Regions from separate parts of the Agrobacterium sp. 20P9.1.2 genome, predicted to be linked through region 3. Evidence: riboswitches for the same ligand, from Rfam matches in the RefSeq annotation. Region 3 holds a riboswitch; each other region holds the start of a gene.
What was found. Region 3 has a riboswitch for thiamine pyrophosphate ahead of thiB (thiamine ABC transporter substrate binding subunit). Riboswitches for the same ligand answer to the same signal wherever they lie in the genome.

Region 1: it holds a riboswitch for thiamine pyrophosphate, as region 3 does, so the genes downstream of both, thiC (phosphomethylpyrimidine synthase ThiC) here and thiB (thiamine ABC transporter substrate binding subunit) in region 3, are expected to answer to the same signal.
Region 2: it holds a riboswitch for thiamine pyrophosphate, as region 3 does, so the genes downstream of both, AC27VJ_RS15935 (hydroxyethylthiazole kinase) here and thiB (thiamine ABC transporter substrate binding subunit) in region 3, are expected to answer to the same signal.

What each region holds. Positions count from the first base shown of each region.
Region 1 is NZ_JBYOKI010000006.1:21,351-26,164, forward strand. It holds gene thiO (glycine oxidase ThiO) at 1-237, opposite strand, end outside; gene thiC (phosphomethylpyrimidine synthase ThiC) at 239-2,062, opposite strand; TPP riboswitch at 2,161-2,272, opposite strand; gene AC27VJ_RS16970 (acyl carrier protein) at 2,442-2,693, shown strand; gene AC27VJ_RS16975 (acyl-CoA dehydrogenase family protein) at 2,693-3,874, shown strand; gene AC27VJ_RS16980 (amino acid--[acyl-carrier-protein] ligase) at 3,898-4,806, shown strand; gene AC27VJ_RS16985 (DUF1839 family protein) at 4,814-4,814, shown strand, end outside.
Region 2 is NZ_JBYOKI010000005.1:227,107-231,920, forward strand. It holds gene alr (alanine racemase) at 1-541, opposite strand, end outside; gene AC27VJ_RS15920 (Lrp/AsnC family transcriptional regulator) at 668-1,129, shown strand; gene thiD (bifunctional hydroxymethylpyrimidine kinase/phosphomethylpyrimidine kinase) at 1,132-1,932, opposite strand; gene thiE (thiamine phosphate synthase) at 1,929-2,585, opposite strand; gene AC27VJ_RS15935 (hydroxyethylthiazole kinase) at 2,575-3,312, opposite strand; TPP riboswitch at 3,376-3,478, opposite strand; gene iolG (inositol 2-dehydrogenase) at 3,557-4,549, opposite strand; gene AC27VJ_RS15945 (LysR family transcriptional regulator) at 4,700-4,814, opposite strand, start outside.
Region 3 is NZ_JBYOKI010000006.1:131,488-136,301, forward strand. It holds gene thiP (thiamine/thiamine pyrophosphate ABC transporter permease ThiP) at 1-582, opposite strand, end outside; gene thiB (thiamine ABC transporter substrate binding subunit) at 601-1,614, opposite strand; TPP riboswitch at 1,657-1,766, opposite strand; gene AC27VJ_RS17460 (VOC family protein) at 1,824-2,216, opposite strand; gene AC27VJ_RS17465 (ABC-F family ATP-binding cassette domain-containing protein) at 2,312-4,138, opposite strand; gene AC27VJ_RS17470 (thiamine diphosphokinase) at 4,143-4,793, opposite strand.

The DNA of each region.
Region 1 (4,814 bases), 110 kb from region 3:
GACCAGTCCCGGCGTGGCCTCGTCCCACCAGTCCATTGCCGATTGGCCGAGTGTGACAACGGCTTCCTCGGCGCTTTCCCGCTCACACCAGGGTGCCAGCATGCCCCCCGCATACCAGGACGCACCGCGCCCCGGTTCGCTTGCAAGATCGCAAACCGCGACCTCCATTCCATGTCGGGCAAGCTCCAGCGCAGCCGTCATACCGGCAACACCTGCTCCCTTTATGAGAATGCGCATCTCACTCACCTGCTACCGGCTTTTCCAGCGGCATATAGAGATCACCGCCCTGCTGGAATTTCTGTGCCATGGCCTCCAGACCTTCCTTTTGCGCCTCGGCGCGGATGTCGTGCGAAATGCGCATGGAGCAGAATTTCGGCCCGCACATGGAGCAGAAATGCGCCACCTTATGCGCCTCCTTCGGCAAGGTCTCATCATGGAAGGACCGTGCCGTTTCCGGGTCGAGCGACAGGTTGAACTGGTCTTCCCAGCGGAACTCGAAACGGGCGCGCGACAGCGCATTGTCGCGGATTTGCGCTGCCGGATGTCCCTTGGCGAGATCCGCAGCGTGAGCGGCGATCTTGTAGGTGATGACACCGACCTTCACGTCGTTACGATCCGGCAGGCCGAGATGCTCCTTCGGCGTGACGTAGCAAAGCATGGCCGTGCCGAACCAGCCGATCATCGCCGCACCGATGCCTGACGTGATGTGGTCGTAGCCGGGCGCAATATCCGTGGTCAGCGGCCCAAGCGTATAGAAAGGCGCTTCGCCGCAGACCTTCAGCTGCTTGTCCATGTTTTCCTTGATCTTGTGCATCGGCACATGGCCGGGGCCTTCGATCATGACCTGACAATCTTTCGCCCAGGCGATCTGCGTCAGCTCACCCAGCGTTTCCAACTCGGCAAATTGTGCGGCGTCATTGGCATCGGCAATCGAGCCGGGGCGCAGACCATCACCAAGCGAAAACGACACATCGTAAGCGCGGCAGATGTCGCAAATCTCTTCGAAATGCTCGTAGAGGAAAGACTCCCTGTGGTGATGCAGACACCACTTGGCCATGATCGAGCCGCCACGCGAAACGATGCCGGTAACGCGATTGACGGTCAGCGGAATGTAATGCAGCCGCACCCCCGCATGGATGGTAAAGTAGTCCACCCCCTGTTCGGCCTGCTCGATCAACGTATCGCGAAACACCTCCCAAGTCAGGTCTTCGGCAATGCCATTGACCTTTTCCAGCGCCTGATAGAGCGGAACGGTTCCGATCGGCACCGGCGAATTGCGAATGATCCATTCGCGGATATTATGAATGTTGCGGCCGGTGGAGAGGTCCATGACCGTATCACCACCCCAGCGGATGGCCCAGACCATCTTGTCGACCTCATCCGCCATGGAGGAGGTGACCGCCGAATTGCCGATATTGGCGTTGATCTTGACGAGGAAATTGCGACCGATGATCATCGGTTCTGCCTCGGGGTGGTTGATGTTGGCGGGAATGATCGCCCTGCCCGCAGCAACCTCCTGGCGCACAAATTCCGCCGTGACGAAATCGGGGATATTCGCGCCAAAACTTTCGCCATCCCGCACCAGCTTTTCCTTGGCAGCTTCGCGGCCAAGGTTTTCGCGGATGGCAATGAACTCCATTTCCGGCGTGATGATACCGGCGCGGGCATAGGCAAGCTGCGTTACTGCCTTGCCATCCTTCGCTTTCAGCGGCTGGTGGCGTAGCGGAAACTCAGGCGTCAGGCGTTCGCCCGTCGCGAAACCATTATCCTCCGGTTTGACGTGGCGACCCTCGTAAGCCTCCACATCCCCCCTTGCGACAACCCAGTCATGGCGCAGGCGCGGCAGGCCGCCTTCGATACTGACAGCGTGAGACGGGTCGGTATAGGGACCGGAGGAATCGTAGACCGTAACGGGTGGTTCGCCCGCCGTGGGATGCACGGCGATTTCGCGCATGGGAACGCGGATGTGAGGGTGGATGATGCCCGGCTTGTAGACCTTGGTCGAAGCAGGCAGCGGACCTGTTGTAACGAAAGGAGAGAGATTTTTAGCGGCAATGTTCATCGTGAGGCTCCAAAGCAAAAACAGTGGAGACCCAGTTCGAGCTTGAAGACGAAAAACCACGGGACGAATAGCGATGGATTCGGCAAGGCCGAACTGCTGTTCCCGCGTTTGCACCGTCCCTACGCCAGTATGAACTGGATCAGGTTCAACGGGTCACTGCGCGCTCTAGCAGTATCTCAGCCCCTTGCCGGGACCCCCCTGGTGAATGCCTCAATCAAAAACCTGACATGGAGTTTTGTCAAGTTGGCATCTGCGGTATGTTTCATAAGGGCGGGAAGTCACCACAAATTAACCTCGCCATTTATTGGAATGTTATTTTTTCGCGATTAACTCCAAGAATGCGTTATGATGACGCTCTATCTGAGGGAGACTATTGAGAATGAATTCAACAATTCGTGAAATACTGTCGAAATTCGGCCAGCTCCCTGTGCCTGTCGATACAATTGCAGACGAAGCTGATCTTTATGCAGCCGGACTTTCTTCTTTCGCATCAGTACAGTTGATGCTGGGAATTGAAGATGCTTTCGATATCGAGTTTCCCGACAGCATGCTCAATCGCAAGTCTTTCGCCAGCATCAAGGCCATCGAAGACACGGTAAAAGCCATTCTCGACGGCAAAGAGGCGGCATGATGAACGTGTCCGTTGCCCCACCGGATTCAACGCTGGCTGCACGCGCAGCGCGTGTCGCCTCCATCGCCGCGCAGCATGCGGACGATGTGGACGCCGCAGCACGTTTTCCGAAAGAGGCGGTGGACGCCCTTCGGGCCGAGCGCCTGCTCGGCATTCAGATTCCCGTTCATCTGGGCGGCGAAAGCGCCGATCTCAGGCAGATCGCCGATATCTGCTGCATTCTCGGCCAGTCCTGCTCCGCAACCGCGATGATTTTTGCCATGCACCAGATCAAGGCCTCAAGCCTTGTGGAACATGGCGAGGAAAGCGCGTGGCACACGGGTTTCATGCGGCGTCTGGCCGCCGACCAATTGCTGATCGGCTCGGCCACGACCGAAGGCGGCATTGGCGGAAACCTGCGCAACTCGATTTGCGCCATCCATGTGGATGGCGACAGCTGCACGCTGGAAAAGGACGCGACCGTCATTTCCTATGGCAGCGAAGCGGATGCCATCCTCATCACCTCGCGGGCGCATGCCGATGCAGCGCCTGCCGATCAGGTGATGACGGTGTTTCTGAAAGACCAGTACAGTCTTGAAAAGACCCATGTCTGGAACACGCTGGGCATGCGGGGCACCTGCTCCGATGGCTTCCTGTTCAAGGGCAAAGCGCCGTCTGAACAAATCTTTCCCAAGCCTTTTGCGGAAATTGCGGCGCAATCCATGCTGGCAGCCTCACATCTTTTGTGGAGCGGCGTCTGGTACGGCATTGCAGCCGACGCCGTTTTGCGGGCACAGGCTTTCGTGCGCGCAGCGGCCCGCAAATCCCCCGGCGTGGCACCTCCCGGCGCCATCCGTCTGGCGGAAGTGTCCAACAAGCTCCAGATCGTCAAATCCAACGTCATTGCCGGTCTGAAGGCCTATGAGGATACCAAGTCCGATCCGGACAGGCTGATGTCCATGGGCTTTGCCATTGCCATGAACAACGTCAAGATCTGTTCGTCGGAAACCATTCTGGAAATCATCAATCACGCCATGCTGATCTGCGGCATCATGGGCTACAAAAACGGTACGCCCTACAGTCTCGGACGACATCTGCGCGATGCGCACTCGGCGCAACTGATGATTTCCAACGACAGAATTTTAAGCAACTCCGCCAATCTCCTGCTCGTGCAGAAGCAGGACACAAGTCTTTCGATATAACTCTGGCCTTTCAGGATAAAACCATGGACATGCAAACTACGTTTTTGGATCGCCTGTTCGACAAGGGCCTGCTGATCGATACCGGCGTAGATGGCCTTTATGGCCGCAGCGGCCAGTTTGAAGACGTGATTGTCGCCTTCGAGCGCCTGATCGACAAGGTCGGCGGCGGTGACAAGGCGGAAGCCATCCGTTTCCCGCCCGGCATCAACCGCGCCTACTTTGAAAAAAGCGGCTATATGAAAAGCTTCCCGCAGCTGGCTGGCACAGTCCATTCCTTCTGCGGCTGCGAGCTGGACCACGTCAGCCTGCTGAAAAGCATGGATGAGGGTAGCGACTGGACGAAAGACCAGAAGATCACCGATATCGTGCTGACGCCTGCGGCCTGCTACCCGCTTTATCCGACCATCGCAAAGCGCGGCAATCTGCCTGACAATGGCGGTCTCTACGACATCCAATCCTATTGCTTCCGCCATGAACCATCCAAGGACCCGGCACGCCAGCAGCTGTTCCGCATGCGCGAATATGTGCGCATGGGCACGGAAAGCGACGTCACCGAATTCCGCCAGCTGTGGATGGATCGCGGCGTGGAGATGATGGAAAAGATCGGTCTCGATGTGAAGATCGATATCGCTAACGACCCGTTCTTCGGGCGCGCGGGTAAGATGCTGGCCAACAACCAGCGCGACCAGAACCTGAAATTCGAACTGCTGATCCCGGTTACATCCACGACCAATCAGACCGCTTGCATGAGCTTCAACTACCATCAGGACGCATTCGGAGCCAAATGGGGTCTCAACCTTGCGGATGGTGCTGTTGCCCACACCGCCTGCGTCGGCTTCGGGCTGGAGCGCATTGCACTGGCGCTGTTTGCAAAACACGGACTGGATGTGGAAGCATGGCCGCAGTCTGTGCGGGACACGCTTTGGGGCTGAGGACGGTA
Region 2 (4,814 bases), on a different contig from region 3:
GCTCCTCCGCGCAGGCCAAATGGCTCATGATGAAGGTGATCGAGATGTCGTTCAGAAGGCTCGCAGAGGTTTTCAGCGTTGCGACTTCTGAAGGCGCCATGCCGAGCCGCGACATGCCGGTGTCGATCTGGATTGCTGCTGGCAGTGTCTTGCCAAGTATTGCGGCATGCGCCGACCATTGCGCCAGTTGCTCCAGAGAGTTGATGACGGGCGTAATGTTCATCGCCGCGCAGGATGTCTCGTTGCCGGGTTGAAGGCCGTTCAGCACTAAGATGTCCGCATCACCGGCAATGCGAAGACGCAGCGCGATGGCCTCATCGATATGGGCGACGAAGAAGTAACGGCAACCAGCATTGTAGAGAACAGGCGCGACCATATCCGCACCAAGACCATAGGCATTGGCCTTGACGACAGCGCTGGTCACGGAATTCGGGGCCATGGCCCGCAGCATGAGGTAATTGTCGCGAAGCGCGCCGAGGTCTATGGTCAGATAACCGCTGGCACCACCGCTCGCCTTCTGGCGATTGATCGTCATGTCCATCGTCGTTCCCTTGTTATTTTCCAACAAGACTATTGCAACGATCATCGAATTTTCGCAGTTTGATGCGTGGATCATTCGAAGATTGACGCTCAGGCGCAATTTTCGACGGCTAAATGGAATGATTTTATGTCGGCTTTGGACGCTACCGATCGTCACATCATCCGCGTGCTTCGGCTCAACGCCCGTATCAGCAATGCGAAGCTGGCCGCAGAAGTGGGCCTGTCACCATCCGCCTGTCTGCGGAGGGTGGATATTCTGGAGCGGGAAGGTGTCATTCGCGGCTACACGGCGTTGACGGGCAGTGCCGCAGGCGGCGAGGTTATTTCGGTCATCGTGCAGATCACGCTCGACCGGCAGACGGAGGATTTTCTCAATCGCTTCGAGCATGCGGTGAGAAGATACCCCGAAATTCGCGAGTGCTACCTGATGACCGGTGGGTCCGACTATTTCCTGCGAGTGGAGGTGGAAAGCGCGGGCGATTTCGAGCGGGTTCACAAGGAAATACTCTCGAAACTGCCCGGCGTCTCCCGCATTCACTCCAGCTTCGCCATTCGCAATGCGCTGGCAAGCCCGAAGCCGAGGGCCTGATGTCAGGCGCTCCACCAGCGATAAAAATGGTGCACAGGCCCATGACCTTGGCCGACATGCAGGTCTCTGCCCGCCGCCAGCGCCCCTTGTAGATATTCCTTCGCCAAACCAATCGCGTCCGCCAGGGGAAAGCCCAGCGCCAGATTTGCGGTAATGGCCGATGCCAGCGTGCAGCCTGTGCCATGGTCATTTCGGGTATCGATGCGCGGCATGGAAAATTCCTGCATGCCATCGCCATCCAGCAGCAGATCGACACTCTCAGCGCCGCCGCCATGCCCGCCTTTGATCAGAACGGCGCGAACACCGGTGCTCAATATTGCTTCGGCTTGACGGATCACCTCCTGCCTGTTCGTCGCAACCGGCTGGCCGCTTAAAAGTGCGGCTTCCGGCAGGTTTGGGGTGGCGAGTAGTGCCAGAGGCAGTAAGGTGCTGCGAAGGCTTTCAATGGCATCTTCCTGCAGCAGACGGTCGCCTGATGTCGCCACCATCACCGGGTCCATGACGACAGGACGCCCCACATCGCGCAGCTTTGCAGCAATCGTTTCGATGGTCTTACTGCGCGAAACCATGCCGATCTTGACTGCACCGATATCAAGATCCGAGAAAACCGCGTCCATCTGAGCTGCGATCATGCTGGGCGAAACATCTTCGACAGCAGTCACACCCTTGGTATTCTGGGCGGTGATGGCGGTGATGACGCTGGCACCATAGACGCCGAGCGCGGAAAAGGTCTTCAAATCGGCCTGTATGCCCGCGCCGCCACCGCTGTCAGACCCGGCAATCGTCAAGGCTATAGCTGTCATCGGCGTGCCTCCAGCGCAAGGTCCACCTGACGGCGGAAATCAGCCGTTGCCGCTGCAATATCGACGGCGCGGAACAAAGCGGTGATCAAGGCGACGCCGTCAGCACCCGCGTCGATTACGGGGCCGACCTTCTCCAGCGTAATACCAGCGATAGCGCCGACGGGCATCTCCGGGCAAGCATTGCGAAGATAGGCGCGCAGGTCGCGAAGCCCCTCCAATCCTACCGGCGCGTCCGGATTCACCTTTGAAACGGTCTCGAACACACCGCCGATGCAGGCGTAGTCCGCAGGGGCTTTGACAGCACGCTCGGCATCGCCCATGTTCTTCACGGTCAGGCCGATAATGGCATCCGGCCCCAGCAGTCGTCTTGCTGTTTCCACGTCCATATCGTCGGCACCCAGATGCACACCATCTGCGCCGGACGCCAGCGCCGCATCGACACGGTCGTTGATGACGAGAGGAACGCCGGTTGCCTTCAGCGCATCCACCATCAGGCGTGCTTGCTCGATCATGTGTCGGGTCGAGGCGTGCTTGTCGCGATACTGGATGATCGTCGCACCGTGCCGTGCCGCAACGGCAGCCAGTTCCGGCAAGGGTGCGATATCTGCAAGCGAGGCATCCACTAAAGCGTTTAGTCGGTAATCAATTTTCATCGTGTTCGATCCTCGCAAGGGAAAGAATGTCGTTGGCGTTGATAGAGTCCAGCGCATCTAGAAAGGCCGCTTCGAAAGTGCCGGGGCCGCGGGCGTGTTTTGCTGCAAGTTCTGCCGATACACCCGTCACCGTCAGCGCTGCCGTTGCCGACAGCAGTGGGTCCGGTTCTACCGCCATGAAAGCGGCGATCACTCCGCCGGAAAGGCAGCCGGTGCCGGTAACTTTCGCCATCCATGGATGGCCGTTGAGAATCTTTGCGTTTCTGGTCCCATCGCGAAAGACATCCTGTGGGCCGGTCTGGATGCGCAATGCTTTGCCGACATCGCCAATAACAGCCATCTCCGCCGCATTGCCGCGCACGATGGTCGGCTTGAGGGTGATGAGTTCATGGGCGAAATCCAGCCGCGAGGGTGAGTAATCGCAATGCACGGGATCAATGATCCAGGGTTTGCCCCCGGCATTCGCCACCTCCACTGCCATGCGAATGACCTTGCGCCGCGCGGCATCCAGGGTGCCGAGATTGATGGTGAGAGCATCGATCTTGGAAATGAAGCTCTCGATTTCCTCTTCGGACGACGTCATTGAGGGGATGCCGCCCACGGCGGTTATGCCATCGGCGGTGAACTTTTGAACGACGGTGTTCATCAGGCAATGCACCCGGGGCCGTCGTTGCCGCACCCGCGCCAGCAGCTCTGCCGCACTCTGTGCCGTTGGAAAACTCGCCATAGGTCTCTGCACTCCAGATATGATCACGGAGACCCGAGTCGAGCGGAGAAGAGAAAAGCTGGCCAATGGCGACTGTTCCGTTCCTACGCCGGCATGACCCGGATCAGGTTCAAGGGTCCGGCTCAGCGCCATCTCAGCATCGTCAGATGCTCCCCTCGGAATGTCTGGAAATTGTCGTCTTTTGTGCCTGCTGTCAATGGCAGGTAAAGGCGGAGCTGCACGGCCCCGCCTTTGTGTCGAGTGATCAGGCGATCTGGACGACCACTTTTTCACGCGCGGATTTCAGTGCTGCATCGGCCAGTTTCAACGCGATCAGGCCGTCCTGTGCGGAAGGCGAGGGTGCGGCGTTGTTTTCGATGGAATCGATGAAGGCTGCGATTTCTGCGGCATAGGCGGCGGTGTAACGCGTCATGAAGAAATCATGCAGCGGCGGGCGGGTGTAGCCATCCTTTGTGGCCACCTCAATGGAGACCGGGCGCTGATTTTCGGCAGCAACCGAGCCCAGCGAGCCGTGCACTTCAATGCGCTGATCGTAGCCGTAGGTGGCGCGGCGCGAATTGGAAATGATCGCCTGGCGACCGCTGGCGGTGGTCAGAATGATGCTGGCGCTGTCATAGTCGCCCAGTTCGCCGATCTTCGGATCGACCAGAACGGAGCCGGTGGCGAAAACGCTGACGATCTCTTCGCCCAGCAGAAAACGGGCGATGTCGAAATCATGGATGGTCATGTCGCGGAAGATACCGCCGGAGACCTTGATATATTCCGGAGGCGGCGCGCCGGGATCACGGCTGGTGATGGTCACCATCTCGACCTTGCCGATTTGGCCGTCATCAATGGCCTTGCGAACGGCGCGGAAATGCGGGTCGAAACGGCGGTTGAAGCCGAGCATGATTTTGGCGCCGGTTTCCTTGACCACATCGATGCAGGCCTGTGCGCGGGCAACATCGAGATCAATCGGCTTTTCGCAGAAAATCGCCTTGCCGGCGCGGGCAAATTGCTCGATCAGATCGGCATGCGTATTGGTCGGAGTGCAGATGATGACCGCGTCGATATCGGGGTTGGCCAGAACCGCGTCGATAGTGCTGATTTCGCAGCCGGTCTCATCCGCGATGGCCTGTGCTGCCTCCTGAAAGGCATCGACCACGGCCACCAGTTTCGCGCGCTTGTCGGAAGCAATCGCTTTTGCGTGCACTTTTCCGATGCGACCCGCACCCAGCAAAGCCAATCTCGTAACCATCGTTTCCTCCCGATCTGGTTAACTGGAGCTGTCTGTCGTTATGGCTTCGTTTGGAACGCCAATGCGAACAATCAGCCCATTTGGAATATATGTTCCATCTTGCTAGAGCGCCGTTTCATGCATGTCAAGCGGCGAGCAGTGCGTCCAATCTCAGATTATGCTGGCCAGATTATTGTGCTTGCGAAAGCCGGGAAGGGTCTGCGCGCGCTCTTCCAGCGAATGAATAAAGTTCTGGATTGTTGCGGGCAATGGTTGTCCCGTCGCG
Region 3 (4,814 bases):
CAGCAACCTTGCCACGGCTGGCCATTCAACAAAGCGGAAGGTGGAAACGGGGCCCAGACCAAGGCTTGCTCCCATACGCCAATATTCCCCCGGCACCCGCTCCAGCCCGGCCAGAAAAAACCGCACGGCCAGCGGCAGATTGAAGAAGACATGCGCAATGAGAATGCCAGACAGCCCGTAGATGCTGAAAGGCTGCTCTGCCCCTGCCGATAAAAGAAGCGTATTGAAAATGCCCTGCCTGCCCCAGATCGCAATCAGCCCCAGCGCACCGACAATGACAGGCAACCCCATCGGCACCGCCATCAGGCGGATGATCCAGATGCGGCCCGGAAAATCTCTCTGCCGGGCAAGTGCAAGCGCCACCGGCAATCCGAGCACAATGGAAAAGACCGTGGAGAGCGTCGCCTGCCACAGGGTAAAGCGCAGAATTCCCAACGTATAGGCATCCAACAGGCCTGCAGAAGCGGCACCCGTATCGAAAGACAGCAGCGCCGCGACAGCAAGGCCCATGAACAGAAGAACAGCGGCAAAGGCCACCGCTCCGCTGTAGATAAACCTGCGACTATCGCGACGCTCGATCATGATCGTTGGCGACCGGGCTTATTTCACGCTCATGGCGGCAAGCCATTCATCGATCCAGGCTTTGCGATTCTTCGCCACCTCTTCGGGCGACATCAGATACGTCTTGGTGGGCTGTACCAGCTTGGAAAACGCATCCGGCAAAGGTGCGGACGTTGCGGCAACCGGCATCATCCAGTTGTTCTCAGGGATGGCATCCTGAAAACCGGATGTGAGAACGAAGGCGAGAAACTGTTTCGCCAGCGCCTGTTCCGGCGCATTCTTCAAGATGCCCGCTACTTCGATCTGGATATAATGCCCCTCTTCGAAGGCGGCTGCCTGATAGCGCTCGCTGTGTTCCGCAACCATGTGATAGGCAGGCGAAGTCGTATAGGACAGAACCATCGGCACCTCACCCTTGGTGAAGAGACCATAGGATTCCGACCAGCCGGGGGTGACGGTCAGAACACGGTTCTTAAGCTTCGCCCAGGCTTCCGGTGCCTTGTCGCCATAGACGGATTTGACCCAAAGCAGCAGGCCGAGACCCGGCGTCGAGGTGCGCGGATCCTGAATGGCGATTTTCTGCGCGGGATCGCCCTCCACCAGTTCTTTCATGCTATTCGGCGGGTTTTTCATCGTCTGCGTGTCGTAAACCACGGCGAAGTGGCCGTAATCATAGGGGACGAACACATCGTCCTGAAAGCCGCCCGGCACCTTTGCCGCAGATGCATCGACGCCCGAAGCCTCGAACAGTCCGGTCTGCTTGGCTTCGGCAATCAGGTTGGTGTCGAGACCGACGACGACATCGGCCTTGGAGCCGGGGCGTTCCAGTTTCAGCCTGTTCAGCAGCGCCACACCATCGGCCACGCCGACGAAATTGACCGTGCAGTTGCAGGTCTCTTCAAAAGCGGCCTTGACCTTCGGGCCCGGTCCCCATTCGGAAACGAAGCTCTCATAGGTGTAGACGGTGAGCGTCTTCTTCTCCTGCGCCACGGCAAGGCCAGGCAGCAACAGGGAAGTAGCCAACAGCGAATGAAGGAAAATACGACGATACATCAACAGCACCTCCTCGAAATGACAACGGGAATAGGGCGCCATGGATGGAAGCCGTCTAATCCCTCCGCCGGTGTTAACCGGATCAGGTTCTTCGGGTTGGCAGAGCCTCTCAGCCTTGTCCCGCAAAGGACAAAGCACCCCGTTAGATCAAGGCAAGATGTAATCGCAGCGCTAACGCTTTGCAAGCCGGCTTTCTATCAGGCCCAGCGTCAGCTCTGGCCGCTCATATGCACCAGCTCCCAGACATGGCCATCCGGGTCCTGAAAGCTGCCTGCATACATGAAGCCATGGTCCTGCACCGGCTTCCACTCTGCCCCGCCGGATGACAATGCGGTGGCAATCATCTGGTCGATCTCCTCACGGCTTTCCGCAGACAGGCAGGTCAGTACTTCCTTGGTGCGGCTGGCATCGGCAATCTCGCCATTGATGAAATCGCGGAAGCGCTCTTCCTGAAGCAGCATGACGAAAATATTCTTCTCGACGATCATGCACAGCGTGCGTTCGTCCGAATATTCCGGATTGAAGCTGAAACCCAGCGCGGTGAAAAAGGCCTTCGAGGTCTCGATATCCTTGACCGGCAGGTTGACGAAAATCATACGCATGTCTGGCTCCTCCATAAGACAATAGGAAAGCCCAAATAGGCTTTCCTGTCAAAGACGGATGACACGCACAAAATCCGACACGTCGAATTGCTTTTTTAGCTCTCCAGCTCTTCGCGCAGCATTTCCAGCTCCAGCCACTCTTCTTCCATGGTCTCGAGCTTCTGCCGCAGCTTCGACATTTCTTCAGCGAGCTTGTTGAAGGCCGTCGGGTCTTTGGCGAAGAGATTGGGATCGGCCATGCTCTCTTCGCGCTTGGCGATCTCTTCCTGCGCCTTTTCCATTTCCTTGGGCAGATTCTCCAGCGCAAATTTCTGCTTGAAGGAGAGTTTGCCCTTCGCCTTCGAAGGCTCGGCAGCGGAACCGGACGAGGCGGAAGCCTTGGCCTTTTCCTGCTTTTCGGCCTTTCGCTTCTCGTCCGAGGCTCCCTTGCGCTGCGCCATCATGTCCGAATAGCCGCCCGCATATTCGATCCAGCGTCCGTCAGGCGCGTCCGGGTTGGCGGGCGCAATGGTCGAGGTCACGGTACGGTCGAGGAAGTCACGGTCATGGCTGACGAGGATGACGGTGCCGGAAAAACCGGCGACGATTTCCTGCAACAGATCCAGCGTCTCGATATCGAGATCGTTGGTCGGTTCGTCAAGGATCAGAAGATTGGTCGGCCGCGCCAGAATGCGCGCCAGCATCAGACGCGCGCGCTCACCGCCCGAGAGATTGCGAATGGGCGTGCGCGCCTGCTCGGGCTGAAACAGGAAATCCTTCATATAGCCGGTGACGTGTTTCAGCTCGCCATTGACCAACAGGTTTTCGCCGCGACCATCGGTCAGATAATGCGCCAGCGTATCGTTGGGGTTCAAATCCTCACGCTTCTGGTCGAGTGTCGCAATTTCCAGATTGGTGCCGAGCTTGACCCAGCCGCTATCCGGCTCCAGCTGACCCGTCAGCATCTTCAAAAGCGTCGTCTTGCCGGCACCGTTGGGGCCAACGAAGCCGATGCAATCGCCGCGATGCACGCGAAGCGAAAACGGCGCGACGATCGTGCGCTCACCGTAGGACTTGGTTATCGTATCGGCCTCGATCACCAGCTTGCCGGATTCGCGGCCTTCCGCAGCCGTCGCCTGCACGGAACCCGTTGGCCCCTTGTGCCCACGATATTCGGCGCGCATGGCCTGAAGCTCTCCCACACGGCGCATATTGCGCTTGCGGCGGGCGGTGACACCATAGCGCATCCAGTGTTCTTCGCGCTCGATGGCCTTGCCCAGCTTATGCTGCTCCAGCTCTTCCTCTTCCAGCACCTTGTCGCGCCATTCCTCGAAATGGCCAAAGCCGCGGCTGAGGCGACGCGACGTACCGCGATCCAACCAGACGGTGGCGGTGGAGACTTTTTCAAGGAAACGACGGTCATGCGAAATCAGAACCAGCGCGCTGCGCGTCTGCTGCAATTCACTTTCCAGCCATTCGATGGTCGGCAGATCCAGATGGTTGGTTGGCTCGTCCAGCATCAGAATGTCAGGTTCCGGGGCCATGACGCGCACGAGCGCGGCACGACGCGCCTCACCACCCGAAAGGCTGGACGGATGTTCCTGGCCCGTCAGTCCCAGATGCTCCAGCAGATAGGTGACGCGATAGGCATCGTCCCCCGGCCCGAGACCCGCTTCCGCATAGGCCTGCACCGTCTCGAAACCGGCAAAATCCGGCGCCTGTTCCAGATACCGGATCGTCGCGGAAGGGTGCCGGAAGATTTCGCCCGACTGCGCTTCGACCAGACCGGCGGCAATTTTCATCAGCGTCGATTTGCCCGAACCGTTGCGGCCAACGAGGCAGATACGATCTCCCGGCTCCACTTGCAGATTGGCACCATTGAGCAGCGGGGTAACGCCGAAGGTCAGCTTGATATCGTCGAGTTTCAGAATGGGGGGTGCCAAGGGTTCAGGCTCCGGTCAAATCGTAAGGACGGGCAAGCACGATGGCTTTGCCGCTTTTGAGGCGAAGGCGCAAAGGCCCTTCCGCCACGTTGGAAATAGTGCGCGACGAGCCGAAAGCAAGCGCGAAATCGGTCAGAGGATAACGGGCATTCTCAATATCGAGACCATCGAGCGCCGTGAAACCGGCCACCGAAAACAGCGATCCCGCTGGCAGATCAAGCGCGCGCTCACCTTCCAGCAGCGGATAGGCCTCTTCCTCGCCAGAGGTTAGCACGACGTCTACACCGCTCTCGGCAAGCGAGACGGCATAGAGCAGATGAAACACCGCGTGGTCGGACCGCTCGCCCGCCAGCGCACCAACCAGCGTCAGCCGCGTTGCGCCGCGCGCCAGCGCCTCGGTCACCGCAATCTCGCCATCCGTCACGCCTTTTGCGGCAGGAAAGGGCTGTTGCTCGACACCCGGCCAAAGCTGCTGCAAAGCCTTGTCGGAAGAGTCGAAATCTCCCACCCACAGTTCCGGTGTGAGACCGAGCGGCTGTGCATGGCGCATGCCGCTATCTGCCGCAATTACGCGCGTATCCGCCACCGTCTTTTGCAGGCGGTCGGTGACGGTAATGATGCCGCCGAGCAGAATGGTGAAGTGGGTGGTCGTCATGCCCCTGCCATAGCCCGGAAC